2 regions of the Paenibacillus sp. FSL R7-0128 genome follow, and region 2 is predicted to be linked to the other one. Evidence: a T-box and tRNA genes for the amino acid it is inferred to sense, from the RefSeq annotation. Region 2 holds a T-box; the other holds one or more tRNA genes.
What was found. A T-box is a leader RNA that pairs with one kind of tRNA and senses whether it is charged. The one in region 2 lies ahead of pheS (phenylalanine--tRNA ligase subunit alpha), so its partner is inferred to be a tRNA-Phe.

Region 1: it encodes a tRNA-Phe, which carries the amino acid that the T-box ahead of pheS (phenylalanine--tRNA ligase subunit alpha) is inferred to sense. The anticodon was not compared.

The regions. Positions count from the first base shown of each region.
Region 1 covers NZ_JBBOCD010000001.1:6,564,973-6,580,013, forward strand. The annotation lists gene NST26_RS27785 (TetR/AcrR family transcriptional regulator) at 1-55, shown strand, start outside; partial or broken gene NST26_RS27790 (thiamine pyrophosphate-binding protein) at 485-679, opposite strand; gene NST26_RS27795 (MarR family transcriptional regulator) at 917-1,393, opposite strand; gene NST26_RS27800 (RidA family protein) at 1,629-2,084, shown strand; gene NST26_RS27805 (monooxygenase) at 2,109-3,605, shown strand; tRNA gene NST26_RS27810 (tRNA-Leu) at 3,801-3,879, opposite strand; tRNA gene NST26_RS27815 (tRNA-Cys) at 3,911-3,984, opposite strand; tRNA gene NST26_RS27820 (tRNA-Gly) at 3,993-4,067, opposite strand; tRNA gene NST26_RS27825 (tRNA-Gln) at 4,074-4,148, opposite strand; tRNA gene NST26_RS27830 (tRNA-His) at 4,169-4,244, opposite strand; tRNA gene NST26_RS27835 (tRNA-His) at 4,293-4,368, opposite strand; tRNA gene NST26_RS27840 (tRNA-Trp) at 4,396-4,469, opposite strand; tRNA gene NST26_RS27845 (tRNA-Tyr) at 4,476-4,561, opposite strand; tRNA gene NST26_RS27850 (tRNA-Thr) at 4,568-4,643, opposite strand; tRNA gene NST26_RS27855 (tRNA-Phe) at 4,659-4,734, opposite strand; tRNA gene NST26_RS27860 (tRNA-Asp) at 4,756-4,833, opposite strand; tRNA gene NST26_RS27865 (tRNA-Met) at 4,838-4,914, opposite strand; tRNA gene NST26_RS27870 (tRNA-Val) at 4,947-5,022, opposite strand; tRNA gene NST26_RS27875 (tRNA-Glu) at 5,043-5,117, opposite strand; tRNA gene NST26_RS27880 (tRNA-Ser) at 5,155-5,244, opposite strand; tRNA gene NST26_RS27885 (tRNA-Asn) at 5,248-5,323, opposite strand; rRNA gene NST26_RS27890 (23S ribosomal RNA) at 5,386-8,312, opposite strand; rRNA gene NST26_RS27895 (16S ribosomal RNA) at 8,591-10,151, opposite strand; gene NST26_RS27900 (nucleotidyltransferase-like protein) at 10,586-11,461, opposite strand; gene NST26_RS27905 (DUF2614 family zinc ribbon-containing protein) at 11,590-11,955, shown strand; gene NST26_RS27910 (glycosyl hydrolase family 18 protein) at 12,061-13,782, opposite strand; gene perR (peroxide-responsive transcriptional repressor PerR) at 13,976-14,407, opposite strand; gene NST26_RS27920 (DUF4097 family beta strand repeat-containing protein) at 14,532-15,041, opposite strand, start outside.
Region 2 covers NZ_JBBOCD010000001.1:2,051,150-2,066,190, forward strand. The annotation lists gene NST26_RS08330 (ABC transporter permease) at 1-459, opposite strand, end outside; gene NST26_RS08335 (ABC transporter ATP-binding protein) at 456-1,157, opposite strand; gene NST26_RS08340 (efflux RND transporter periplasmic adaptor subunit) at 1,154-2,584, opposite strand; gene NST26_RS08345 (hypothetical protein) at 2,581-5,127, opposite strand; T-box leader at 5,348-5,622, shown strand; gene pheS (phenylalanine--tRNA ligase subunit alpha) at 5,682-6,716, shown strand; gene pheT (phenylalanine--tRNA ligase subunit beta) at 7,060-9,504, shown strand; gene NST26_RS08360 (hypothetical protein) at 9,709-12,174, shown strand; gene NST26_RS08365 (sugar-binding protein) at 12,681-13,670, shown strand; gene NST26_RS08370 (sensor histidine kinase) at 13,667-15,041, shown strand, end outside.

The DNA of each region.
Region 1 (15,041 bases), 4.5 Mb from region 2:
TTATATCAGTCACGATTTAACGATTGAGCGATGGAAGCGAATTAAAATATTTTGATCCACAATTATTTGAGTCCTGGTATACGTTTACCGCTCATGGCAGTATAGCCATTATTAAAAAGTGGGTGAGCAGTGGCCTGAAGGAAAGCCCCAGTAAAGTTGCAGCTTTTATTGATAAAGCCACAGAGGCAGTATCCAAGGCTTTTTATTCCGAAAAATCATAAACCATTAAAAATGAAGCGGTCCCTCTTTTTTGCGGGCCGCTTCTGCTCTTTTGCCAACATTCATTTTCATTCTGACTGATCCGGTTGATCTTTTGCTGCTTGTATAAGTGCGGCCTCTTTCGCTGAAAGCTCATTTATCTATTAGGCTGGAAGGGCCATTCATGGCTGTAGACATCGGATATCTTTTCCAGCACTTGCTTATCATATTATGTGAATTTCAATTCACGACTGAGGTTGTCCGCCGCATGGACTGCGCCTTGTTAGTGCCGGGTCAAGATATGCTTGAAATCCGGCTGATGTACCATCGCATCATAAATATAGAGCACATTTCCGCCAGGATAACCGAGTACGCACTCTACGCCTTCCTGCAGCAAGCCGCGCAAAAGCACCTCCGAACCGGTGATATATTCCCCTGCTGGCATGGTTGTTTCATTCGTCATTCCTAACTGCTGTTCCATGGGGCAGCCTCCTTTGCAAAATAAAACCCCTTTCCTCCTGATCAAACTGACAGCGGTCAGCTCGTACAGGGACGGAAGGGGATTGTTTCGCGGTACCACCCAGGTTTACTGCAATCTCGCTTTCTGATAGTAGCATAGACTCGTTTTTTTCAAATCGAATGAATACTAAGCTGCTTTATGATTATTGAGCTCTTGTACCCGGTAAGTTAACCCCTTTATGCTCAGATGAGAGGTAAGTTAGCGATAGAAGTCAACCATATCTCCAAACAACTGTTTAATAAATTCAAGCTCGCTTTCGTTATATTTCCCCAAAAATTCGTACATTCTTTGCTTTTCCTTCGCATGAAGCTCATCATGAGCAGCAAATAGCTTTTTGCCGACAGACGTTAGCCGAAAATACACTTCCTTTTTGTTGTCGTTGAGCTGGGCTTTTCGAACCCAACCTGCCTTTAGTAATTTATTTGCGATCTTGGAGGTATTTCCTTTGCTTAAATTGATTCTCTCCGCGATGGAAGTGAGATTGATCGGCTCCTGCTCACCGATGCACGCAATGATGTGCAGTTCCGTCATATTCAAGCTGAATTCCGATTCAATATATTTCCGGATATCCTCCAGGTATGTGGCAGTTATTCGGGTTTCATATTGCTCTTTTTGCTCAAGAAACTGAACGAAAAATTCATGAATGGCGGTTTTATTCTTATTGGCAGTATCCATGATTATACTGGCTCCTCAACTTGTTTTTATTATTATATCATATATTGTTCTCTGTGAAACAAATGTTCATACACTTATTTATATTAGGGTTGACAGAACGAATAGCAACAAAGTAAACTGATATTGTTTCATATGAAACAAAAGAAGAATATAATTTTCATCACACTTGTTTTAACAGGCAGTAAAAAAGGTTCCAACGAAACAATAATTGATGAAGGAGGTTTACTGGAAATACTTGACCACTTTTCAAGAGAAGATTTATAAATATGGGAATGGAGCCTACCTGCCTATGGAAATTGTGAATCCGAAGATAGTGACGGACAAGGTTACATCTGTAATTTCTCATGTCGTGGTAACTACTGCCTCAAAACTGGCTTTCATCTCAGGTCAGGTTTCTGTAGATGAATCAGGAGCATTGATCGGTTCAGGGGACTATTACGCGCAAGCGATTCAAGTGTTCACCAATCTTAAGTATGCATTGGAAGCCGTGCAAGCGGATCCCTTGTGCATTGCAAAAATGAATATTTTTGTCGTTAACCACAGCCCGGATTTGATTTCGATTATTTTTGACGCCGGATTTCATGTGTTTGGCCCTAACTGGCCGAAGACAGCAAGTACCTATATAGGCGTTCAAGCACTAGCCGATCCTGAATGGCTTATCGAAATAGACGCTATCGTGATCTTCCCATAATGTATAAGAAAAGAGGCTATTGATATGAAATATGAAGTTATCCTGATCGGTGGCGGTCCTGTCGGCATGATGTTGGCTGGAGAATTGGCCTTAGCCGGTGTAAAGGTATGCGTCATTGAGCGACTAAAGGAGACAACCCCATATTCACGTGCGCTTACCGTACATCCACGCACGCTTGAAATATTAGATATGCGTGGAGTGAAATCACAATTAATCAAGCAAGGCCGCTTACTTTCGAGAGGACATTTCGCCGGATTAGATACTCCTTTGGATTTCTCGGTGTTGGATTCTTCTTCCAATCATACCCTCTTTTTACCGCAGAGTGAGACGGAGAAGGTCCTGGAGGACTGGACTGTTAGTCTTGGCGCGGAGGTCTTGAGAGAGGTTGAGGCTCTGTCTGTGCATCAGGATGAGAATGGGGTCAACGTTAAGATCGCGGGACCGCATGGAGAAACAACGTTAAGATCAGCTTATGTGGTAGGTACGGATGGAGCCAGAAGCTTGGTTCGCAAACACGCAAATATATCCTTTGAAGGTACAGATGCGACCTTCACGGCTATTCTGGGGGATGCCGTTCTATCTGATTTGGCTCCTATGAGTGTCATATCCCGAATTACAGAACAAGGATTGGTCAGCATCATTCCAATACATGATCATATCTATCGAGTCTTGATGATCGATATGGAGAGACGTAACGTCTCCAAGGATGAGAGCGTTACATTGGAAGAGTTTCGTTCATCGCTCATCCGTACGACCGGAAGCGACCTGGGATTGAACGATGTGAAATGGATGTCCCGATTTGGAAATGCTACACGGCAAGCGGGACGCTATCGGAATGGTCGATTGTTCTTGGCGGGAGATTCGGCGCACATTCATTTTCCCGCTGGTGGACAGGGAATGAACGTCGGCTTACAAGAAGCGATGAACCTAGGCTGGAAGCTTGCAGGAGCAATCAAAGGCTGGGCTCCAGACTGGCTATTAGACAGTTATCATGCCGAACGTTTTCCATGGAATACGGCCTTGCTCCGGAATACCGAGGTCCAAACCCTGCTTCTGGACGTGACGCCTCTCATCACGGAACTGCGAAGCATGCTGGCTAATCTGATTCAAATACCGGAGGCTAATTATCAAATCGCTGCACAAATTTCCGCCCTGGACGTACATTATGCACCCGACGCCGAAGCGCGTTCCCATCCTTTAAACGGGAAACGTTTCAAAGATCTAAGCTTAAAGCTGAAAGACGGGCAATTAATTAACTCCTATCCACTCCTGCACAAAGGTACTTTTCTTCTGTTGCATTTCCATTCTAATGAACAGAATAGCGGTCAATGGGAAACGTATAGCAACCTTCAAGTTGTACATGCCTCTTTAGCTGAGGCTGAGGCGGATTGGAACGACGTCCACACGGCGCTTATTCGGCCGGATGGACATATTGCCTGGGCGATTTCTCTATCCGATCCAAATCCAATTCAAACCATAAAAGAAGGAATCATTCGCTGGTGCGGAGACATTACCGTGTAGTAATTCGGGATAAACTAAAATCACGCAGTGTTGTCTTGCTAGGATCGAAGCCAAGGAACTCCGGTGGCGCTGGTTATCCTTGACCGGCCGGCGGAGCTGGCGACTGGAGGAACTTTTGCGGTAGGGAAATGATCCAGAAAAATAAGAACAGCCCATTAGATGAAAAATCTAATGGGCTGTTCTTACTAAAAATAATACCGGCGAGAGGACTCGAACCTCCACGGTTTCCCACTCGATTTTGAGTCGAGCGCGTCTGCCATTCCGCCACGCCGGCGTACACATATATAAATTCCAGAAAAAAATAATGGAGGTGCCACCCAGATTTGAACTGGGGATAAAGCTTTTGCAGAGCTTTGCCTTACCACTTGGCTATGGCACCACATGAAATGGAGCGGACGACGGGAATCGAACCCGCGACCCTCGCCTTGGCAAGGCGATGCTCTACCGCTGAGCCACGTCCGCATATAATGGCTGGGGATATAGGAATCGAACCTATGAATGACGGAGTCAAAGTCCGTTGCCTTACCGCTTGGCTAATCCCCAATATATTTTTTAAAAGAAAATGGGGCGACCGATGGGTCTCGAACCCACGAATGCCGGAACCACAATCCGGTGCGTTAACCCCTTCGCCACGGTCGCCATGTGAAGCTTTTAAGTTGTATTGCTATGTAATTCTTATAAAAGAAATGGGGCGACCGATGGGTCTCGAACCCACGAATGCCGGAACCACAATCCGGTGCGTTAACCCCTTCGCCACGGTCGCCATATGATTCTTTTATATGAAATTACTTGGCAGGGGCAGCAGGAATTGAACCCACACCAACGGTTTTGGAGACCGTTGTTCTACCTTTAAACTATGCCCCTAAAAAATGGTGGAGGCTGATGGATTCGAACCACCGAACACGTACGTGAGCAGATTTACAGTCTGATGCGTTTGGCCACTTCGCTAAGCCTCCACGGTATGGTGCCGGCGAGAGGACTTGAACCCCCAACCTACTGATTACAAGTCAGTTGCTCTACCAATTGAGCTACACCGGCATATTAAGTTGTGTATGGTGGCGCGGGAGGGAATCGAACCCCCGACACAAGGATTTTCAGTCCTTTGCTCTACCGACTGAGCTACCGAGCCATAAAAGTAATTTTGTAAAGATGGCGGAACCGACGGGATTCGAACCCGCGATCTCCTGCGTGACAGGCAGGCATGTTAGGCCAACTACACCACGGTTCCAAATTGGTTGCGGGGGCAGGATTTGAACCTGCGGCCTTCGGGTTATGAGCCCGACGAGCTACCGGGCTGCTCCACCCCGCGTCATTGAACAAAATCTATTCGGTTAAGATAGATGGTGGAGGCTGAGGGGTTCGAACCCCCGACCCTCTGCTTGTAAGGCAGATGCTCTCCCAGCTGAGCTAAGCCTCCATGTATCAGTTCCAAAAAAATGGTGACTCGTATGGGATTCGAACCCATGTTACCTCCGTGAAAGGGAGGTGTCTTAACCCCTTGACCAACGAGCCATGCTGTGTAAAAAGTATTCAATGAAAAGTAACGCTACGGAGAGAGAGGGATTCGAACCCTCGAGACGCTTGTGGCGCCTACACGATTTCCAATCGTGCTCCTTCGGCCAAACTCGGACACCTCTCCATATGGCTCCCCGAACAGGACTCGAACCTGTGACAACTCGATTAACAGTCGAGTGCTCTACCAACTGAGCTATCAGGGAATATACATATCAGGCTTGATCGCCTGAAAACTGAATCCGAAACGAATCTGCGTGTTAGAAATTTGGATAAGCCCTCGACCGATTAGTATTGGTCAGCTCCATGCATTGCTGCACTTCCACCTCCAACCTATCTACCTCGTCGTCTTCAAGGGGTCTTACATACTGGGAAATCTCATCTTGAGGGGGCTTCACGCTTAGATGCTTTCAGCGCTTATCCCGTCCGTACGTAGCTACTCAGCCATGCTCCTGGCGGAACAACTGATGCACCAGCGGTACGTCCATCCCGGTCCTCTCGTACTAAGGACAGCTCCTCTCAAATTTCCTGCGCCCACGACAGATAGGGACCGAACTGTCTCACGACGTTCTGAACCCAGCTCGCGTACCGCTTTAATGGGCGAACAGCCCAACCCTTGGGACCTACTTCAGCCCCAGGATGCGATGAGCCGACATCGAGGTGCCAAACCTCCCCGTCGATGTGGACTCTTGGGGGAGATAAGCCTGTTATCCCCAGGGTAGCTTTTATCCGTTGAGCGATGGCCCTTCCATGCGGTACCACCGGATCACTAAGTCCGACTTTCGTCCCTGCTCGACTTGTAGGTCTCGCAGTCAAGCTCCCTTATGCCTTTGCACTCTGCGAATGATTTCCAACCATTCTGAGGGAACCTTTGAACGCCTCCGTTACTCTTTAGGAGGCGACCGCCCCAGTCAAACTGCCCGCCTGACACGGTCCCCGTACCCGATGAGGGCACTAGGTTAGAACCTAGATACGATCAGGGTGGTATCCCAACGGCGCCTCCGCAGAAGCTTGCGCTCCTGCCTCACCGGCTCCCACCTATCCTGTACAGATCGTACCCAAATTCAATATCAAGCTGCAGTAAAGCTCCATGGGGTCTTTCCGTCTTGTCGCGGGTAACCTGCATCTTCACAGGTATTAAAATTTCACCGGATCTCTCGTTGAGACAGCGCCCAAGTCGTTACGCCATTCGTGCGGGTCAGAATTTACCTGACAAGGAATTTCGCTACCTTAGGACCGTTATAGTTACGGCCGCCGTTTACTGGGGCTTCGGTTCACAGCTTCGGGTTTAACCCCTAACCGCTCCCCTTAACCTTCCAGCACCGGGCAGGCGTCAGCCCGTATACTTCGCCTTGCGGCTTCGCACAGACCTGTGTTTTTGCTAAACAGTCGCTTGGGCCTTTTCACTGCGGCCCCCTCGGGCTATTCACCCTACCGAGGCACCCCTTCTCCCGAAGTTACGGGGTCATTTTGCCGAGTTCCTTAACGAGAGTTCTTCCGCGCGCCTTAGAATTCTCTTCTCGCCTACCTGTGTCGGTTTGCGGTACGGGCACCTTCTCCTGGCTAGAGGCTTTTCTTGGCAGTGTGAGATCATGACCTTCGCTACTATAATTTTCGCTCCCCATCACAGCCCAGCCTTACGATGTGCGGATTTGCCTGCACACCAGCCTCACTGCTTAGACGGACATCCATCAGTCCGCGTCACTACCCTCCTGCGTCACCCCATCGCTCATAGCGGATTACGGTGGTACAGTAATTTCAAACTGTTGTCCTTCGACTACGCCTGTCGGCCTCGCCTTAGGTCCCGACTTACCCTGAGCGGACGAGCCTTCCTCAGGAAACCTTGGGCTTTCGGCGGATCAGATTCTCACTGATCTTTTCGTTACTCATACCGGCATTCTCACTTGTATACTCTCCAGCGCTCCTTACGGTACACCTTCAACGTATATACAACGCTCCCCTACCCCAGATGCAAAGCATCTAGCCATAGCTTCGGTGGTGTGTTTAGCCCCGTTACATTTTCGGCGCAGAGTCACTCGACCAGTGAGCTATTACGCACTCTTTCAATGGTGGCTGCTTCTAAGCCAACATCCTGGTTGTCTGTGCAACTCCACATCCTTTCCCACTTAACACACACTTGGGGACCTTAGCTGATGGTCTGGGCTGTTTCCCTTTTGACAATGGATCTTAGCACTCACTGTCTGACTCCCGGCAAGAAGTAAATGGCATTCGGAGTTTGACTGAGCTTGGTAACCCTTGCGGGCCCCGCACCCAATCAGTGCTCTACCTCCACCACTCCATTCACCGAGGCTAGCCCTAAAGCTATTTCGGGGAGAACCAGCTATCTCCGAGTTCGATTGGAATTTCTCCGCTACCCCCACCTCATCCCCGCATTTTTCAACATGCGTGGGTTCGGGCCTCCAGTGCGTGTTACCGCACCTTCACCCTGGACAGGGGTAGATCACACGGTTTCGGGTCTACGTCCACATACTGAGTCGCCCTATTCAGACTCGCTTTCGCTGCGGCTCCGGCTTCTCACCTTAACCTTGCATGTTAAACGTAACTCGCCGGTTCATTCTACAAAAGGCACGCCATCACCCATAGATCGGGCTCTGACTTTTTGTAAGCACACGGTTTCAGGTTCTATTTCACTCCCCTTCCGGGGTGCTTTTCACCTTTCCCTCACGGTACTGTTTCACTATCGGTCGCCAGGTAGTATTTAGCCTTAGCAGATGGTCCTGCTGGATTCATACGGGGTTTCACGTGCCCCGCACTACTCGGGATCCGTCTCGGAGAGAACACAGTTTAGGCTACAGGGCTTTTACCTCTATCGCGGGCCTTTCCAGACCTCTTCACCTACCCTATTCCTTTGTAACTCCATGTGAGACGTCCCACAACCCCAAGAGGCAAGCCCCTTGGTTTAGGCTGTTCCGCGTTCGCTCGCCGCTACTGACGGAATCACTATTGTTTTCTCTTCCTCAGGGTACTTAGATGTTTCAGTTCCCCTGGTCTGCCTCTGCGTATCCTATGTATTCAGATACGAGTAACTGCGAATTACCACAGCTGGGTTTCCCCATTCGGACACCCCCGGATCAAAGCTTGCTTACAGCTCCCCGAGGCAGTTTCGTTGTTCGCCACGTCCTTCGTCGGCTCCTGGCGCCTAGGCATCCTCCGTGTGCTCTTAGTAGCTTAACCAATGCGTTTTCCCTAAGGAAAATCGCTAGTATCGCCATTAATATGAAACTTGTTTACACAAGTTCAGCTTAAAGGAATGTTCTAAAACGCAAATTCGTTTCGGTATCCAGTTTTCAAGGATCAAGTTGCTGTTATTATGAAACAATCACAACTGTGATGTTCGGAATAACAGACAATTGAGAGCTTAAACTCTCAAAACTGACCAACGAGTGAGTCACTAGCCGACCGGCTAGATTTAAGATTTGAATGTCTTCATTGCAGAAGACGATTCTCCATAGAAAGGAGGTGATCCAGCCGCACCTTCCGATACGGCTACCTTGTTACGACTTCACCCCAATCATCTACCCCACCTTCGGCGGCTGGCTCCCTTGCGGGTTACCCCACCGACTTCGGGTGTTGTAAACTCTCGTGGTGTGACGGGCGGTGTGTACAAGACCCGGGAACGTATTCACCGCGGCATGCTGATCCGCGATTACTAGCAATTCCGACTTCATGCAGGCGAGTTGCAGCCTGCAATCCGAACTGAGACCGGCTTTGCTGGGATTGGCTCCACCTCGCGGCTTCGCTTCCCGTTGTACCGGCCATTGTAGTACGTGTGTAGCCCAGGTCATAAGGGGCATGATGATTTGACGTCATCCCCACCTTCCTCCGGTTTGTCACCGGCAGTCACTCTAGAGTGCCCAGCTTCACCTGCTGGCAACTAAAGTCAAGGGTTGCGCTCGTTGCGGGACTTAACCCAACATCTCACGACACGAGCTGACGACAACCATGCACCACCTGTCTCAACTTTCCCCGAAGGGCACCTGATGCATCTCTGCTTCGTTAGTTGGATGTCAAGACCTGGTAAGGTTCTTCGCGTTGCTTCGAATTAAACCACATACTCCACTGCTTGTGCGGGTCCCCGTCAATTCCTTTGAGTTTCAGTCTTGCGACCGTACTCCCCAGGCGGAGTGCTTACTGTGTTAACTTCGGCACCAAGGGTATCGAAACCCCTAACACCTAGCACTCATCGTTTACGGCGTGGACTACCAGGGTATCTAATCCTGTTTGCTCCCCACGCTTTCGCGCCTCAGCGTCAGTTACAGCCCAGAAAGTCGCCTTCGCCACTGGTGTTCCTCCACATATCTACGCATTTCACCGCTACACGTGGAATTCCACTTTCCTCTTCTGTACTCAAGTCACCCAGTTTCCAGTGCGACCTCAGGTTGAGCCCAAGGTTTAAACACCAGACTTAAATAACCGCCTGCGCGCGCTTTACGCCCAATAATTCCGGACAACGCTTGCCCCCTACGTATTACCGCGGCTGCTGGCACGTAGTTAGCCGGGGCTTTCTTCTCAGGTACCGTCACTCCGGTAGCAGTTACTCTACCGGACGTTCTTCCCTGGCAACAGAGCTTTACGATCCGAAAACCTTCATCACTCACGCGGCATTGCTCCGTCAGGCTTGCGCCCATTGCGGAAGATTCCCTACTGCTGCCTCCCGTAGGAGTCTGGGCCGTGTCTCAGTCCCAGTGTGGCCGTTCACCCTCTCAGGTCGGCTACGCATCGTCGCCTTGGTGGGCCGTTACCCCACCAACTAGCTAATGCGCCGCAGGCCCATCCCCAAGCAGCAGATTGCTCCGCCTTTCATTCTTCTCTCAGGAGAAAAAAGAAATTATCCGGTATTAGCTACCGTTTCCGGTAGTTATCCCAGGCTTGAGGGCAGGTTGCCTACGTGTTACTCACCCGTCCGCCGCTAAGTCTGAAAGGAAGCAAGCTTCCTCTCAAACTCCGCTCGACTTGCATGTATTAGGCATGCCGCCAGCGTTCGTCCTGAGCCAGGATCAAACTCTCCAAATTGGTATTTAGAAAGAGCGATTGCTCATTTTGAAACATCTGACGAGAATTTACATTCTCATTTTTGGATCTCACCGAAGTGATCTCCAGATACTCACTCGTTGTTCAGTTTTCAAAGATCAAGTTCATCTTCCGTCGCCGTTTTTTATCTCAGCAGCGACCTTTATAATATATCACAGCGCCCTCGTTTTAGTCAACCTTTTTTTTAATTTCTTTTTTCGGCTGATTTACGACTGCATTGCTGCGCATCGTTATGTCAGAGGGACGAGTTATAATTTATCATAAGAACTGCACCCTAGTCAACCCTAAATATTCTATTCCCTTTCAGCTCTTCTGCAAACCTGGACAAATAAAAAAAGAGAGTATATTCACCCTCTCCATTCTCCCGCTAATGCTATCTATATAGAGCTGTTACCGCCAGTAGGCGATTTGTTAACTTAAAGGGTATAACGAATGGCATGACCATCCCCGGCATCCACTGCCCACGAGGCGATCTCCCGAATTAATGAACGGGATACCAGCTTGCGGAGCACAAGCGGCAACTCTGCCTGGAGCGGGCTGAGCCCCGAATGCTGCAGAAGCTCCTTAATGCTCCACGCCTCCTTACGGCTGCCCAGGATATGAAGCAGCATGATACAGCAATCCTCCATTTTTGACATGAGGGCAAATTCACAGGCAAGCAGGATCAGTTCGATTCTCTGGTCCAGTGTCTCTGTGCTGATAGTCAATTCTTCATATAGCTTATGGACCGGGGAGTTCAGGCTTTTCACCTGTCCCCATACTGCCGGTTCGGGGAAATATCCCGCTTCACTCACTTCAATGCGCGCCCAATGATACAAGGCAATGAGTACGCAATTATAGGCATCCATGGTACAGCCTGCTTCAATATAACGCTTGGACTTAATATACATATGTAAAAAACGGGAGAATTCCATGAACAGCACCCGTTCTTTGAGCGGGCCCTCAAACTGGGTGAGCTGCTTACGCATCTCCGCCAAGATCCCCTTCGGGTCCCAGAGTACCTCTCCGGATATCAGGCTGGTAAGAAGCTCGTTGTTATCTCCGGCCATAACAGCACGTTCCAATGCAGATAGACCTACATGCACCGATTGTGTCCGCTTATCACCAGCAATGCTATGGGTTATGATGCGTTCCGTCTCCTGTTCCTCATGCAGCAGAAGGACCACCATATCAAAATCGTGCAGCAGTGCACTTTGAAACGTGGCGTCTCCTCTTTGCCGCCAAGCAACGGCTCCAAGAACATTCTCTTCAAAAGTCTCCCCGCTTAATAGGGTCAAATTGGACAGTTCCATGCTTCCCTCCATCAAATTTGGCGATTTTGCGTCCGTCAGTTATAATCTCTATACATAAGCTTATTCTACATATTCATGCCAGTTCCTCCTGAACAACCGAACTATATTTCAGTTAGGAGATCGTACTCATGAAATTTAAATCGGCTAAAATCAATGCTTTTCGCACCTGGGGACTGCTTCTGACCATGCTTGGCATGGGTCTCATGATCATGGGAACCGCAGGTATTGTATTCTGGGGCTCTGCCGGCAAAGTCGTTGCTGCTGTCGGTCTTGTCATTGGACTCGTCTCCATGATGGCCAGTCTGGCTATTTATTTCTGGGCGGGCATGCTCTCAACCAGTGCGGTTCAGGTGGAATGTCCGGAGTGCCATAAGCTGACCAAAATGCTGGGCAAAACCGACCGCTGCATGTTCTGCCACACCATCCTTACCATGGACCCTGCACAAGCTACCATTACTGCCGAAGAGCTTGAACTCCAGCAGCTTAAACATTGATCGTGTTCATGCAGCGTTAACTGCAATTATTAGTTATTATGCAGCATTCAGATTTTCTTGCAAAAAAGGTGGTGTCCTGTAGAGGACATCACCTTTTTTATATGATTATTTTATAATTCCCTTCAATGCTTCCCATGCCTCCGGACTGGCAAAGCTACGGTTCCAGGCTGCCACACCGCCCAGCTTCAAGGACTGGGCCAGTTCTACCCGGGCTGTGAGCGAGGTGCTGTCCTCGATCCAGATTTTGCGGAGAACATCATCTTCCTTATACTCCACGTAGTTCTGTCCGGCTTCCTTATCGAATACGGGTGTCAGCTTCTTCTCAGCGATGATCTCCTTGACTGCATTCATGCTGACGGCCTTGGAGCTTACCTTGGTCTTCCCCTTCTCGGTGGCTTCCGTCCAGATCCGCGTATAGAGTGGCACTCCCAGAATTAACTTCTCTGCCGGCACCTTATCCTCCTCGATAATCCGGTTCATAGAGGTCTTAACCCACGGTAAAGAGGCTACTGATCCTGCAACCGGACTGGCTGCCCAGTGCTCGTCGTAGGCCATTACAATCAGGAAGTCGGACACGGCGGCAAGCGCCGGACGGTCGAGAAACAGGGACCACATCTCGCTCTTGGACTTCGGCGTAACATCAATAGAAACAATCAGATTACGGCTCTGGGCCATCGGCTTCAGTTCCCGCATGAACTGCGTTACGTTCGGTCCATCCTTGGTGTACACATTCTCGAAGTCGATATTAATCCCGTCTAAGTTATACAGGTCTGCATACTTAAGCATCTGGACAATGGCATTCATCCGATTGTCATACGTGGATAAGGCTTCAGTGGTCAAATCGGGTTCAAAGCTGTTGCTCAGCAGCCCCCATACCTCCATCCCCTGATTATGCGCCCAATCTACATAAGAGCGGTCCGCCTGGCTGCGCACATTCCCCTTCACATCAATAATGCTGAACCAGGTGGGGCTAACCACATTAATTCCAGGCAAGGCTGCGAATTTGGCGGGATTCGGCTTGCGTTCGTACACAGCTTCCCAGAACATGTTAACCGGCTTATCCTTCCAGCTGCGCTGCGCACGTGTAGGTGTTTCGGGCTTTTTCTCTACAGTTCGGGTACCGTCTTCGGTAATATCATCCGCCTGAGCGTAACCCGAATAACCATTATCAAGCTGAGCGAATACCCAGTCCTTGGTGTCCGTGTTCCAGATCCGTACGACATCCCCGGGGTTCATATCAGCAAAAATCGGTGCATGCACCGAGGGTTCACTGCGCAGGGCTTTCGTTTTCCCGCCTTCTTTACCCTTCACCTTGCCAAGCGGCACCGATTCACCTGCAGTCATTAGCAGCACTGCACCGGTATTCGTATCCTCTTCGATCTCGAAGCCGTACAGATTCTCCAGTGTGTCTGCCGGAAGATAGGTCACTTTATCTTTAACCTCGGGAGCAAGGCGAAGCTGCAGAGGTTCATTGTTCAGAGCTGCGGCCGTGGATTCCTCCTGCATGTATAGCAGGCTGCTGTCCGTTGAGAGGATGACTGATTTGCTCTCTTGTTCATACCGGATAGAAGGATCTACATATTCCTGCAAAAAAGGCAGCGGTAAAAGCAGTCCGTCCCCCGTACCCGATGCTGAATAGCCGGTAAGCTGTCCCTTCACAAAAATCGGCTTGTCCAGCCCCTTCCAGTCCGGGTCCAGATGCTGGCGGTTCGGCAGTACATAATAAACAACCCAAAAGGCTGCGGCGGCTATGATGACAAGTCCCAATAAGCGGCGAGTAAGACTTCCACGCTTTGTGACGCGTCTTTGTCTCTGTCTTCTGTCCAAAATAGGTCCTCCAAACCATTCATTGAATTTTAAAAGCAGGCAACACTTCTGTTAAGTATACGCCATGCAGGCGAGCTTGGTTGCGCGAATCTCTTGGAAGGTTTGTATTTTTGTAACAGCTTGATACTCTCTTTATACAAAAAAGCGTGCAGAATCCGCATTCGGACTCTACACGTTATAGGTATTATTCCATTCAGTGCTGCTTCTCTCCGCAGCCTTTGCACACACCGTACAGCTCCATACGCAATCCATGAATCTTGAAGCCTGTGGCCCGTTCGGCCTGCTGCTCTACCTCATGAAGAGTAGAATAGCTGAAATCCTCAATCTTGCCGCATTCCTGGCAGATAACATGATAATGATCAGATACATTGGCGTCGAAACGGCTGGAATTATCACCGTAGGTCAGCTCACGGACCATACCTGCTTCCATGAACATCTTAAGATTGTTATACACAGTTGCCACACTCATGCTCGGAAACTGAGGCTCAAGTGCCCGGTAGATATCGTCTGCCGTAGGATGATTCATAGCTTCCATCAGATACGTTAGAATCGCATGACGCTGAGGCGTAATACGGACACCGGTTGTCTTGAGTTGCTCCAATGCATGCTGTACGCCACTACCCATCCATGCCACCGCCTTTGATTATACACTTAATAATAATTCTAATGTAATTGTATGACTCTGCTTTCAACGTTGTCAATGAAGTCATTACATTATATTCATTATTATATAATAAAAATTCCTTATTTCAATATTTGCTCACATTTAAATTGCTGTTTCCGTCTACACGCAGCTTGAATTCACCGGTTCCAATCTGGCCGGAAAGCACTTTTTTGTCAATCACGAGCCCTGGCAGGTCTGTTACGATATCTCCATATCCGCTGGAGCCCTCCACCGTATAATTACCTGTTAGCGGCAGGAACAGTTCAATATCCCCCACTGCACTGTAAACATCCCAGTCTCCCCCGAAATCCCCGGAGCGGATGCTGATCCGGCCGTTCAGGGATTCGGCATGCAGCTTGGATCTTGCTCCGGATATCTCCACATTGCCATTCTTCGTGGACAGATCCAGCACATCCCCGCTGTCATATGCCGTGATGTTGCCGACCGCCGTTGACAGCTTCAGGGCGCCTCTAACGTCCCAAGCCCCCATATCGCCTCCGCTTGTCCCCAGTTCCACATTGCCCAGGACATCTCTGGCGCGCACCGCGCCGTTTAAGGTTTTACCTTTTACATTGCCGTAAATGCGGTGCAGAAT
Region 2 (15,041 bases):
TTCCGCCGTATCTGATCCGATTAACGCAACCTTCTGCCGGTATTCTGTATCCATCTCAAGCAGGAATCTTCCGGATTGCACGTGGAAATCCTGAACCTCTTCGTAGGCAGGTGTAATGCCTTCTACGGATACGGAAACGTTCTCGGTACCGTGCTTGGCGGTAACGTTCCCGGAGATTACCGGGGATACATTGTCCACCCCTTCAATCTCATTCAGGGCCAGGGCCTCCTCGTAGGTCAGCGAAGTGGTGGCTCCGCGGCCCATAATGTTGACGGTCAGCTGGTTGGTGCCCAGGGAGCTTAGGGACTCTGTAATCTGCGAGGTGGTGCCCTGGCCCACAGCGACAAGTGCAATGACGGAGGAGACCCCGATAATAATGCCCAGCATGGTAAGAAAGGCTCTTATTTTACTGCTGAGGATACTTTTGAAGGCCATTTTCATACTCTGGTACAGCATCATGAGGGCACCACCTTCCGATCCTCTACAAGATCCCCATCCTGAATCCGGATCACCCGTTTGGCCTGCTCGGCAATCTCCAGGTCATGCGTGATCAGAATAATGGTATGCCCCTGTACGTTAAGCTCCTTAATCATCTCCAGAACTTCCTTGCCTGTCTTGGAGTCCAGCGCTCCGGTTGGCTCATCGGCAAGCAGAATCGGTGGGGTTCCGGCAAAGGCGCGGGCAATAGCCACACGCTGCTGCTGGCCCCCTGACAGCTCGGAAGGACGGTGATTCATTCTGCTCGCAAGGCCTACCCGGACCAGGGCATTACGGGCAATTTCTCTGCGCTCCCTATGGGACATTCCACGATAGATCAAGGGCAGCTCCACATTCTCTACCGCTGATAACTTCGGCAATAGATTAAAGTTTTGAAATATAAAGCCAATCTTTTCGTTGCGGATCTGGGCCAGCCTGTTGTCAGACAGCCTGCGGATCTCCTGGCCGTCCAGGAAATAATCGCCTTCATTGGCGACATCGAGGCAGCCCAGCATGTTCATCAGGGTGGACTTGCCTGACCCTGACGGGCCGATGATCGCAACGAATTCACCGTGATTAATGCTGAAGCTCAAGCTCTTCAGAACCGTCATCGATTCTCCGGCCATCGTGTAGCTGTGCTGCATCTTCTCAACCCGGATCAGCGGCTCTGGTGCGGTCATCGTCCGCCACCGCCTCCGCCGAAGCCTCCGCCGCTGCCACCGCCGCCGAAGCCGCCGCCCCCGCCGGGAAAGCCACCGCTCCCGCCGGTCATTCCTCCGCCGCTGAAGCCGCCCATACCACCCATACCGCCTTGCTGCGGGGAGGTGGCATTGCCTGAGGAGATCACGGTCGGGAGGATTACTTCATCCCCTTCACTTAAGCCGCTGACGATTTCGATGCTGCTCTCATTGTGGATACCAACCTCTACAGCTATCCGTTTCATGCCTGAGGCGAAACCGGCTGCCCCTTTGCTTCCGGCTGCTCTGCCGGGGAACTCCGCACCAGCAGGGAACTCTCCAGACGGAAGTTCACCGCCCTGGAATTCTCTGCCGCCGCGGGCGCCTGTGCCTCGGGTCCCCGCTTCACTACCGGAGGGTTCACCGTCCGCTGCAGCGCCAGCAGGGGGTTTGGAGTCAGCAGCATCTCTGTCTGTTGTGTTAGCTTGCTCATCCCCGGTTCCCGGCACATTGACGAAGGATTTCCCGTTTATCTTCGTTACAGCTTCGATGGGAACGGTCAGAATATCCTTTTTCTCTTCGATCGTAACCGCCACCTCCGCAGACATGCCGATAAGCACACCCTCCGAGTTATTTAATCCTACAGTGACGTTGAACAGGGAGACGCCATTAGAGGAGGTCCCTTCTTTGGCGATATCTATAACTTTACCGGTAAAAGATTTGTCCTCAAGGGCATCCAGTGTAATGGTAGAGGCTTGATTCAGCTTGATTTTGGGGATGTCCAGCTCGTCTACCTGCACGGTTACGCTTAGATTCACGTAGTCGGTCATGGTGAACAGCTCTGTACCATTCTGGGCCTGCTCACCGTCCGTAATATTCACGGCAGTGATCGTTCCATCGATCGGAGCGGTCAGCGGATCAGGCGGAGCCATATCTTCATGGATGGCAGCGATGGATTCCTGCCCGTCCACGATATCGCTATTGGCTTTATCAATGGCTTTTTTTGCCGATTCCAGCTCTTCCTCTGTCGCGTTATTCATAGCCAGCGTCTTGTAGCTCTCCTGTTTATTCTCCAGCTCCGTCTTGAGATTCTCCAGTGACTTGGTGGCTTCCTTCAGCTTATCGTCCAGATCGCCCGCAACAAATGTGATCAGCACAGCACCTTTTTTAACAACATCGCCTTTCTTAACCATGACCGTATCGACCTTCCCGGCTTCTTTGGTACGGATGCTCTCACTGTTGATCGCCGATACTGCACCTGAACCCGAGACACCCACCAGGATATCCCCCTTACTGGCAACTGCCGTATTCAGCGGAGCGGCATTGATCTGCCGGTTCTGATCCGGCCAGAGCTTATAGCCCGCAATCCCTGCAATAGCAACGAGGACTATCGCTGAAGCGATAATAATGATCTTCTTCTTCTTATTCATTGTGCAGCTCCTTCGGGGGAAGAGGTGGTTGCTTTGGCGGTAACCTCAAGGGAATAGGCCTGGCTGGCGAGCTCTGTCCGTACTCCCTGGAATTCATCGTAGAATTTAAGGGCATAGGTGCCGGAGCTGAGGTTTTTGAACAGGACGCTGGATAGAGTCGTTGAATAAGAGTTGTTGGTTCCCAGTGTCAAGTCGGTTCCCAGCGTCAGTGCTTTCTCGTGAGACTGTCCATAAGGATCGATAACCTGAAGGATGAGCTTATGCTGGTAAGCGCCTGTCTGGTAGGTATTATCCTGATTGAGATTGTAATTGAACGTCACAGCAATGCTGCTTGCGCCCTTGGTGAGTTCCCCTGTAGAGCTGGTAACTGCCAGTGTATAAGGGAAAAGTGGAACAGAAGCCAGATTGGTCAGAGGCGTAACCTCTGCCGGTGTCAGTGTCAGCGCTGCCGTATTGACGTATCCCGTCGCAGCCGTTCCTGCGGCAGTCAGCTTGCCATCCGCAATCGACTGGCTGATATACAGCTCAAGACCTGTGGTGTCCAGGGTGGCCGGGACTTTCGCCCAGAAGGTAACCAGTGTTTTGCCCCCAGGGCTGGTCGACAGCTCGGACTGGTTGGCAGTTGCTTCAAAATATTGCCCGTCAGCAGTCCTGAACTGTGCATATAGACGGGCCAGATCTGCCTGCCGGACTTCATCGCTGTTCATTTCTACTTCGCTGTACACCAGGTTCGAGCCGGTTCCTGTATACAGGAGGGTGGAGCGCTCCTTCACGGTGGCTTTTTTGCCGGTGGCGGTGATCTTGAAGGCTTCCCCTGCAGCCACCGGAGCTACACTCTTAACGGTGCTGTCGCTTGTGCTGAGAGTGAGGAACTGCGACACCTCTGTACCCTTGGTCTCCTGGAGGATGAGCTTGATTTGTCTGACATCCAGGGTGTATGGAATATGGCCTTGAACCGTGATCTGGGTGCTGGCACCCGGGGCAAGCACCGAAGAGCTGTTGTCCGTATAAGTCTGCGAAGAGGAACTGAGATCCTTCTGATCCGCCAGGAGTACGCCGGTAAGAGCAGGTAAGGCAATGGATTTGGACGTTGCATTGCGTATCGTTAGTACAGCCTGTACCAGATCCTCGCTGCCCCAAGGCAGACGCAGCAGCGAGTCCAGAGAGACAGCGAAGGTGCCATAGATATTGGTTACGCTGGTCTCAGAGGCGAGATGAATCTGTCTCTCAGGCGTATAAGGGATGCGGAAATAGGCCACAGGCAGCGTTACTTTATCCGCGCTGGCTGCGGGAGCGATCATTCGCAGCTCCAGCGAATTCTGAGCCAGCTCCAGCGGAACACTGGCGCTCAGCTCAATCAGCTTTTCTTCCAGCGGCTTCAGGGTCAGGCTGCTCAAGGCAGTGGCCGTCACCGGGAAGCTATAGCCTTCCGCCGACTTGACGTTAAGCTCATAAGCAGGCAAAGTAACGGCTGTGCTGCCGGTATTCTTCACCCGGAGCTGATAGCTCCAGACACCATTCCCGTTATCCGCATGCACACTTGCCTTCAGCAGCTGCAAGTCTACCAGATTGCTGTCGATGGAGACCTTTTTGGTATAGCCCGCTGCTACAGTGAAATCTGCAGTTACCGCAGCCGGAAGTGCGTAGGAAGAGACAGGCAGGTACAGCTTGAGTCCTTCATCCAGCTTGGCGATCTGCAGCGTCATCTTGCTGAGATTCATGTAGGAGGGGATCTCGGTCATATAATAGAGCGTCTTCTTCTCCTGAGGCTGAAGCTTGAATTCGGAGCTGCTGTCATCCAGCGTAAGCGTGAAGACAGAGCCGCCCGAGGATTTCAGGTACAACGTATAGCCCGGATCTGTAAGCACTTTGGTACCCAGATTGGTTAGGCTGAGCCCGACCTTGGCATAGACTTTGCTGTTATATTTGTAGATTTGCACGGATTCGGCTTTGGTGCCGGCAGTAATGCCGCCGAGTTCAACCTTTCGGGTCTCCCCTGTAAGCGAGGACAGAGAATAATTGGAAGGAATCGTGAACGTGCCTATACGCTGTTCATAATTAGCGGCGCTGAAATTCCAGCCGTAGATGTTGATTTTGAGTCCTTTGACTGAGGCGGTGGTTCCAATATTCGCATAGTATGTAAGACTGGTGCTTTGTTTAGCAGGGATTTTCTTGACTGCACTGTCTGCGCTGACCGGAATTCCCTTAATGATGCTGCCGCCCGCAGTTACAATTTTGGAGAAATAGTCCGCCAGATTGACGCTGCTGCCGGCAGTGTTGGTATAGGTAAGCGTGTAGGTGAGAATATTACCGCCGGTTTGGCTCTGAATCCCTACATGGCTCAGCTTCACCTGAAGCGTGGTACCGAGCTTGAGCGCACTTAGACCGTTAAGTGTGGAGACTTCCGTGACCGCGCTTGCTGCTGTGGCAGCCGTTGAAGCGGATGAAGCGGCATAGGCCGCGGTTCCCGGGCTTCCAGTGGTTTGACTTGCGGCAAATGTGCTGAGCAGCAGCAGAACAAATGCTTTTTTTCGTGTAAGCATGTAATTTCCTCCTTGTGTGATCTCTTAAGGGAAAATATCAACATTGACTGAATGTCCGCTGAAAAAAAAGCCGTCAAACCGCGCTGAAGCTTAAAGGGAGCTTAAAAAAAGATAAAAAATAAGCGGAATTTGTGCGGCTTGTCAAACTGGCTGTTTTTGCATATAATAGATGGGCATATCTTCCCAAGTGGAGGATCGAAGTGCAGAGGTTATAATCCGCATACATGCAATGATGGAGAAGAGTACGCAGTGCCTGGCTTACAGGGAGGAAGCGCCGCAGATTGAGAGCGTTTCTAAGAGAGCAGAGCTGCCGAAGTTCACTCCGGAGCAGTTCCCTGAATGTGCTTGAAGCACTAGTAGGGGGGACCGGCCGCAGACCGTTATTTCTGTATAAAGTGAGACAGGTCTTTGCCGCACCGAAAGAGGGAATAGTGCTCTTAAGGGAAGCGTACGGCCGTCTAACAAGGGTGGTACCACGGTCTTTTCGTCCCTTTACCGGGAGGAAAGGCCTTTTTTTGTTGAACAATACGAGATTTGAGGGGGCAGTACAAGCCATGAAAGACAAATTGGAAGCACTGAAGGCTGAGGCGCTGACGAAGCTGCAGGCGGTAAACGATCCGCAGATTCTGAATGACCTGCGCGTCAAATACCTTGGCAAAAAAGGCGAGCTGACAGAGGTTCTGCGCGGTATGGGCGGACTAAGCGCGGAGGAGCGTCCGGTGATCGGCCAGGTGGCCAATCTGGTGCGCAGCGCCATTGAAGAGGTGATCAGCGCCAAGCAGGAGCTGTTCCAGCAGCAGGAGACAGAGAGCCGCCTGAATGCGGAGAAGGTCGATGTAACCCTGCCGGGCCGCGGCCTGCCGCAGGGCGGGATTCATCCACTCAGCCGGGTGATCCAGGAGATCGAGGATATTTTCATCGGGATGGGCTTCCAGATTGAAGAAGGACCGGAAGTAGAGACAGACTACTACAACTTCGAAGCCCTTAACCTGCCGAAGAACCATCCGGCCCGCGATATGCAGGATTCCTTCTATATTACGGAAGACATTCTGATGCGCACACACGTGTCACCGGTTCAGGTCCGTACCATGCTGGCCAAGAACGGGGAGACTCCGGTCAAAATCATCTGTCCGGGCAAGGTGTTCCGCCGTGACGACGACGACGGGACCCACTCCTTCCAGTTCCATCAGATTGAAGGTCTGGTCATCGGCCGTAATATCCGCATGAGCGACCTGAAGGGTACTCTGCAGCAGTTCACCAAGGAGATGTTCGGACCTAGCGCGGGTATCCGCCTGCGCCCAAGCTTCTTCCCGTTCACCGAGCCTAGCGTTGAGGTGGATGTGAGCTGCTTCAAATGCGGCGGCGAAGGCTGCCGTCTCTGCAAGCAGAGCGGCTGGCTGGAGATTCTCGGCGCCGGTATGGTGCACCCGAATGTGCTGCGGATGGGCGGATACGATCCGGAAGTTTACAGCGGCTTCGCGTTCGGCATGGGTGCGGAACGGATAGCGATGCTGAAATACGGCATCGATGACATCCGCTACTTCTACACGAATGATATGGGCTTTGTGAAGCAGTTCAAGGGTATTTAGGGATTTGGCGGGGGTGCGCGGGGGCGTTGGACGGATATTGTTAAGCCGGAGGGATGACGGCAGTGCTAATTAAATGACTGCGATTGAAGGACCGGAGGGGAATTTTGGAACTGTAGGAGCGGTAGCGTCCGCCTTTGTGTTTGGATTTCTACCGCGAGAAGCGGTTCTAATCAGGAAATCCAAACACAACAGCGGCCGGAAGTCCAAATATTCTCTGTAGGAACACTGCAATGCAGAATTTTCTTGCGCGAAGTTGACGTGGGCTTGTTTATATCCGCTTCCGCTCCCCAGCACAACCGGCATGGAGATCAATACATCTGAAACAAAAAGGAAGTGTGCGATTATGAAAGTATCAACCGCCTGGCTGGCCGATTATATATCGCTGGAAGGAGTGACCGCTGATCAACTGGCGGACAAAATCACCACCGCCGGCATCGAGATTGACGGAGTAGAACGCCGCAACAAAGGGATCTCCGGGATTGTGACCGGCTACGTGAAATCCAAGGAGAAGCACCCGGACGCCGATAAGCTGAATATCTGTATCGTCGATGCCGGGCAGGGCGAGGATCTGCAGATCGTCTGCGGAGCGAAGAATGTCGCAGCGGGCCAGAAGGTTCCGGTCGCGCTGGTAGGTGCCAAGCTGCCGGGCCTGGAGATCAAAAAAGCCAAGCTGCGCGGCGTGCTGTCGCAGGGGATGATCTGCTCGGCCAAAGAGCTGGGCCTGAACGACAAGCTGCTGCCCAAAGAGCTGCAGGAGGGCATTCTCGTGCTGCCGGAGCAGACCGAGGTGGGCCAGGATATTCTCAAGGTGCTTGGACTGAATGACGAAATTCTTGATTTCGATCTAACGCCGAACCGTTCCGACTGCCTGAGCATGATCGGTGCCGCTTATGAGGTAAGTGCGGTACTGGGCCGTGAGCTGAAGCTGGCTGATCCGGTGGCAGAGCTTGTAGAAACGGGCGGGAAGGCTGCGGACTCCATCAGGGTTACGATTGAGGATGAGGCATTCTGCAGCCATTATGCCGTGCGTTATATTGCCGGAGTGAAGACCGCGCCGTCCCCGCTGTGGATTCAGAACCGCCTGATGGCGGCCGGGGTACGTCCGATTAACAATATCGTAGACATCACCAACTACGTGATGCTGGAATACGGGCAGCCGCTGCATGCATTTGACGGCGGGCAGCTCCAGGGAGGAACCATCGGTGTACGGTTTGCCCGTGAAGGGGAAGGACTGGTTACCCTTGACGGACAAGAGCGCAAGCTTGCGCCGCAGATGCTGGTCATTGCCGACGGCTCAGGCGCAATTGGCCTGGCCGGAGTGATGGGCGGACTGTCTACAGAGGTTACCGCAGACACCGTTAATATCGTACTGGAATCAGCCAAATTCGATGGTGGAACGGTACGCAAGACCTCGCGTCAGCTCGGTCTGCGCTCGGAAGCGTCCCAGCGGTTCGAGAAGGAAGTTGACCCGAATGCGGTCATCCCTGCGCTTAACCGTGCGGCTGCACTGATTGCCCGGTATGCCGGAGGAACGGTGCATGAAGGGATTGTCCAGGCCGGCAGCGCCGCTGCTCAGGAGAAGGTGCTGAACTTATCGCTGGAGAAGCTGAACCGCTATCTCGGGACAGATCTGTCATTGCTGGAAGTGAAAACCCTGTTCGGACGCCTGCACTTCAAGTGCGGTGATGCGGCTCAGGGAATCGTCGAGGTCGAGGTGCCGACACGGCGCGGAGACATTACGCAGGATGTGGATCTGATTGAAGAGATCGCCCGCTTGTACGGCTACGACAACATCCCGACCACCCTGATCGAAGGCACAACAACACCGGGCGCGCTTACCAGACAGCAATCTCTGCGCCGCGAGCTGCGCCGCATGCTCTCGCTGGGCGGATATCAGGAGGTTATGGGCTATTCCTTCATCCAGCCGGAGCAGAGCACGCTCTTCCCTATGCTGGCGGAAGGCAAACAGTCAGTGAAGCTGGCGATGCCGATGAGCGAGGAGCGCAGCGTGCTGCGTACCAGCCTGCTGCCGCAGCTGCTGGACATTGCCCTCTACAATACGAACCGCCGCCAAGGCGATCTGGCGTTATTCGAAATCGGCAACGTCTTCTTCACGGAGGAGGAAGTCCTTACCCGCCAGCCGAGCGAGCTGCCGGTGCTGGGGCTGCTGCTGAGCGGTACGCGTGCAGCCAAGCAGTGGAACGTGGCTGCTGAGCCGGTGGATTTCTTCGACCTTAAGGGTGCGCTGGAGACTGTATTTGCACATCTGGGCCTTACGGATCGCGTAATCTATGAAGGGGACGCGCCTGAAGGCTATCATCCGGGACGCTCCGCTTCCATCTATCTGCTTCAGGCAGAGGGCCGTGTGAAGATCGGTTCGATGGGGCAGATTCATCCCGAGCTGCAACGCCGGATGGATCTGGAGGATACCTATGTATCCGAAGTCCTGCTGCAGCCGCTCTATGATGCGGCACGCGCCGGGCTGCAGTACAGCGAGCTTCACCGCTTCCCGGGCATGGAGCGGGACATTGCGGTGGTAGTCGATGACGCGGTTCCGGCAGGTGACCTGATCGCGGCGATCCGTGAGCACGGTGGCACTCTGCTGCAAAATGTGCAGGTATTCGATATCTACACAGGAGGCAAGATGGAGGCAGGCAAGAAGAGTGTTGCCCTGTCGCTCCTGTACCGCCATACCGAGCATACGCTGACTGACGAAGAGGTTGTGGAAGTGCATGACAAAGTGGTCTCTGCCCTTGAACAAACTTTTGGTGCAGAATTAAGAAAATAGCAGGAATTGTGCAAAGCCGCAGCGAATCCATTTAGAAACAGAGATTCCCTGCGGCTTTTCTGTACCCTTGTGAAGTGCGGAGGAACATGCGAATAAATGCAATGGACGCGTGCTTTTGCCAAAGGTCAGGAAATCACGCTACAATAGGAGCAAGAGCAAAGAAACCAACTTAGAATCCGCACACATACAAAGGAGGGCACAACTGTGGCTATGGACCGGACCCGTGTCGCCGTGGAGATATACGGAACTTCCTACAAGCTTGTAGGAAGCAGCACAGAATATATGAAACAGGTCGCCCGTCATGTCGATGAGCATATGCGTGCAATATCGAAATCACATTCCAGACTGGATACGCCGCGGATTGCGGTGCTTACAGCTGTACATATGGCAGAGCAGGCAATCCAGGTTCAGGATTTCAAGAATGAGCTGAATATGCTGACCGGTGAACGTACCGAGCTTCGCGTGGAGGTGTCACGCCTTCAGGAAGCGCAGCGTGAACAGCAGGAAGAATATGAGAAGCTGGAAGCGGCTGCGAAGGAAGAGGCGGCGCGGCTGATTGCCGCTGCCGAAGAAGAACGCTCAAGACATCTGGAGCAGCAGGAGCAGGAGCGGCAGCTGCAAGCCCAGCTGCTGGAGGAAGAGAAGCAGGCTGCGGCCGCCGGCCGCGAGCAACTGGTGCAGGAGCTGAAGGCACGCGAGGAAGAGCTGAAGGCGCTGCGCGAGGGCCATGAAGCAGAGCAGGCTGCAGGCCGCGAGGCAGCGCGTCAGGAGCTGGAAGCCGCAGAAGCCATGCGGCTGCAGCAGCTGGAAGAGATGAAGGCTGCCCATCAGCAGGAACTGGAGCAGCTGCGCGAGACACTGATCCGCGAGAAGACAGAGACGTTGTCTGCCCTGGAGCAGGAGCTGCATGAGACCCGGGAGTCGATGGGCAGCGAGATCGTGGAGATCCGCTCCACGTTAAGCAAGGAGCTGGCTGATACCAAGGCTGCGCTCACAAGTGAGCTTACCGGGGAGCGGGAAGCGCTTGAGAAGGAGCTGGCCAAGAACAAGGAGCTGCGGCAGTCCCAGGGGACGCAGGAGCACCGGCACAAGCAGCAGCTTCAGGAGCTGGAGAAGCAGCTTGGCGAGCTGCGCGGCGGAACCGGGCAGCTCCAGTCCCGGCTGCGTGCGGCGGAAGCCGGGCTTAAGGGTGAACGCGATGCGCGGCTGACGCTACTGGCGCAGTACGAAGCTGTCCTGAAGCGGGAGGAGCAGCTTGGCGAAGAGCTGAAGCTTGCCGCTGAGCAAGGAGAGCAGCAGAGTGCGGCGCTGGAGGAAGTGCGCAAGCAGGCTGCGGCTTCGCAGAGCGAGGCGGAAGCGCTCCGGAGCGGGCTGCGGGAAGCAGAGGACAAGCTAAGCGCTGCGCTGGAAGAGCTGAGCACGGCGAACGAGATGGGCACCCTGCTGAACGAAGAGCTGGAAGGACTGCGCCAGCAGGTTGCAGCTGCGCAAAGCGAGGCCGAAACGCTCCGCAGCGAACTGCGGGAAGCAGAGGGCAAGCTAAGCGCTGCGTTGGAGGAACTGCACACGGCGAGCGAGCTCGGCACCCTGTTGAACGAAGAACTGGATGAGCTGCGTAATCAGGTTGCGGCTACACAGAGCGAGGCGGTGGATATCCGCAGCGAACTTCGGGATGCAGAGGGCAAGCTAAGTGAAGCGCAGGAGGAGCTGCATACTGCTAAGGAGCTTGGCAATCTGCTGAACGATGAACTGGAAGGGCTGCGCCAGCGTTATGAGCTGACGCAGGAAGAAGCGGCAGCACTGCGCGCATCGCTGCGGGAGACCGCAGATCAGCTCAGCCGGACACAGGTCGAATTCGACCGTACGGCAGAGGAAGCGGCATCCTGGCAGGAGCGTGCGAACAAGCATATGGAGGATATCAGCGAGCTGGAGATGAATCTTCTGGAAGAAGGGGAGAAGTCGGCAGCCTTGCAGCGCGAAGTGGAGACTCTTCGCGGACAGGCAGACGGAATGGTTCAGCAGCTTGATCAGGAGGCGCGTCTGCGTGCCGAAGCGGAGCAGGAGCTTGCTGTTCAGCAGGAGGCGGCAGAAGCAGCCCGCAAGGAACTGGCTGCGCTGCGCGGCCATTACGAGGAACTTATCGCCCAGTACGATGAGATTCTTCAGGACGGGGAGCAGCTGAAGGAACGCTACGAACTGCTGGAAGCCGAAGGCGAGGAAGCTGCGCGGCGTCTGGAAGAGCTGTATGAGGCGGGCCGTGAAGCTGCCGCTGCGGCGGCGGAGCAGCAGGAAGCACTCCGTGAGACCCGGGAGTACGAAGCTACCTGGAAGCAGAAAGTTGAGGAGCTTCAGCAGCGCGAGCAGCAGTGGAACGAGCAGGAAGCACAGCTGCGCGAGGAGATTGAGATCTGGCAGCAGGAGGCCGGTGAAGCCGAGGCTCAGGCGGAAGCAGTCAGCCGCTCACGTACTGAGGCGGCGCAGCAGCTGGATGAGATCGGCGAGAGCTATGAGATGGTCCAAGGCCAGCTGCGGCTGGTTCAGGCCCAGTTCGAGCTGCAGCAGGGAGAGCTCGAGAAGCTGTCCCAGGAGCATCGCAGCTTGCAGGCGGAATATTCCAAGCTACAGAGTGAATATAATGAATGGATTCAACTGATCGAACAGGACAGTTGAATGGCGGATGCATCACAGGAAGAGCTGTTGTAAGCAGGAATGCTTAGAACGGCTTTTTCTGCTGTGCAGGGACGGGGAACGGATTCCTCCTTAGGGGGACTGCAAGGGGGGAGTGAAGAAGACATCTAGGCTGCTATCTTGGACAAATCCTGCAATAAATACAACATTCGTACTTCTGAGGCAGCAAATTGCGGGAAATCCTGCCCAGAATGCAACATATCTCAGCCAACGACCGCTCCACTGGTAACATTCCTGCAAAATGTGCAACATTTGGCGTTCTCAAGCTACAATCCGATATGAATCCTGCAAAATGTGCAACACTTGGCGATAACAGCTCATGATGAGGAGCACAAGTGCCCCTAAATCACCAGATGTGAGCTAAATTAGTTCGAACATATCTACGAAGAATACATTAGCCTAACTGCCCCCTGCATGGAGTGCTTTTGACATAATAAGTATTGCAACCGGTTACAACCCGGGGTAGGATGTTGGTTGAGGTGAACGGGATGGATAAGAAATGGGTCAGCGGCGTTGGGGTTGTTGTGCTTTTTATACTGTTGTCATATTTGTTTATAGGCTTCGCGCGCCATTCTGCCCGGATGGGCAATATTGTCAAGGAATTAAGCGGCCAGCCCAGTCAGGACAAGCCCGGATATCATATTGTGCTGATCGAGCAGGAGCGGTACCACCCTTACTGGGAGATGGTCGAGAAGGGGGCCGCAGAGGCCGCAGCGAAATACGGGATAGAGATCGAATTCACGGGACCGGTGCGCAATAACATGGAGGAGCAGATCAGCCTGCTGGAAAAAGCGATTGCCGCTAAAGCGGATGCCATCATCGTCCAGGGGCTCAACGACGAGAAGTTCACGCCGGTGATTGATAAGGCGGTGAACCGGGGGATTCCGGTGATCACGATTGACACGGATGCTCCGGCCAGCCGGAGACTGGCCTATGTGGGCACTGACAATGTAGCTGCCGGTGAGGCGCTGGGGCGCATGGTAGTGAAAACGACCGGCGGAAAAGGCAAAATAGGCGTAATCATCGGCAGCGAGCTGGCCAAGAACCAGCTTCAGCGTCTGGACGGGCTGAAGAACATCGTAAAGGACTACGGCGGCATGGAGATTGTCGATGTCCGCAGCTCCAACATCTCGCATATGGAGGCGATCCAGCAGGCGGCAGATATGCTGCGCTATCATCCGGAGATCGATGTCATGGTCGGCACCAGTTCAACGGATGCGTTGGGCGTCTTGCAGGCATCGAGGAGCCTGAAGCGCGGTCCGCTGACCATTATCGGCTTCGATAATCAGGCGGAGACACTGGATGCCATCAGCCGGGGAGCGATCACAGCGACTGTCGCACAGCAGCCTTACCTTATGGGGAATATGGCGGTCCGGCTGCTCCATGATTATTTTAATGGTGCCCATTTACAAACCCGGTATTATACCGGAGTGAAGGTACTGGATAAGACCAATGTGCAGGAGGGAGAGAGCCTATGAGTATCCGCCTGAAGCTGCTGATCTGTATTCCGCTGCTGGTGCTGCTGATGAGCTCGGTCTCCTTCGTACTGTTCCAGAGCGGGAAGAATGTGCAGGAGAGCTACCACCTGATGATGAACCGGATCATGCTGTATAAGGAGGTATCCTATGAGGTCGGCGAGAATATGCGCTCCTTGAACCGCTTCATTATGCAGGTGGATACCGACAGCTTCCCGGAGGTGGAGAAGCATCTGGGCGCGGTACTGGAGCTGCGCAGCAGGCTGGACGGGATGAATACCATCGGGGGCAGCGGCCTTCCGCTGATGAACTACAGCCACCTTATTGATACTTTTGTCGAGCAGGCGGGCCAGATGATCACGGAGATTGACGGACAGGATGCGAATTCGCTGGCAGGTGCCTATATCGAGGCGGAGCAGACGCAGCGGTTCATCCGTGAGGAGGCCCAGGAGCTGGTCGATTTGGAGCTGGACCAATATAAGCCGATCTACGCCGAGATTATGTCTACGACAGCGAAGCTGAACCGGATGGGCAGTCTGCTGGTGATCACCGCGGCGCTGCTTAGCATCTGTATGGCCGTCTGGCTGTCCAGCAGCATTACCGGACCGATCCGCCGCCTGGTGGCAACGGCCAAGCAAATCTCGAAGGGACGGATGGATACCAAGGCGCCGGAGAGTGTTAATAACGATGAGATCAGCATACTGTGCCGCGCTTTTAACGGGATGATCGATAATATCCAGGAGCTGATGAAGGAGAACATCAAGAGTGCGGAGAAGGACCGGCTGGTCAAGGAGCTGGAGCTGAAAATGCTGCAGAGCCAGATCAATCCGCATTTCCTGTTCAACACACTGAATTCCATCGCCAAGCTTGCGTATCTGGAAGGGGCGGCGAGAACCAGCGATCTGACCGTGTCGGTCTCGCGTCTGCTCCGCTATAATCTGCAAAAGCTGGACCAGGCTGTTCCGCTGCGCGAGGAGGTCGAGCATGTGAACGAGTATATCAACATCCAGCGGGCCCGCTTTCGGGACCGGATTGCTTTTGAAATGGAGATTGATGAGCAGGCGATGGACGGGATGGTGCCGTGTCTGACGCTGCAGCCGATCTTCGAGAATGCCTTCGTTCACGGTCTGGAGCAGATGGAGGAGGGGGCTATACTTACGCTATCGATCCGTTACCGCAGCGGGCAGGTGGAGATTGTAATCAGCGATAACGGAGCGGGCATGAACCGCGAGACGGTAGCCCGGCTGATGGGATCGATTCAGCAGGAGGCGCCGCATTCCAGCAGCAAGGGCCAGTCTACCGGGCTTGGGACACATAATGTTTTCAAAAGACTGCATTTATTCTTCGACGGCCAGCAGCTCATCGAGATCAACA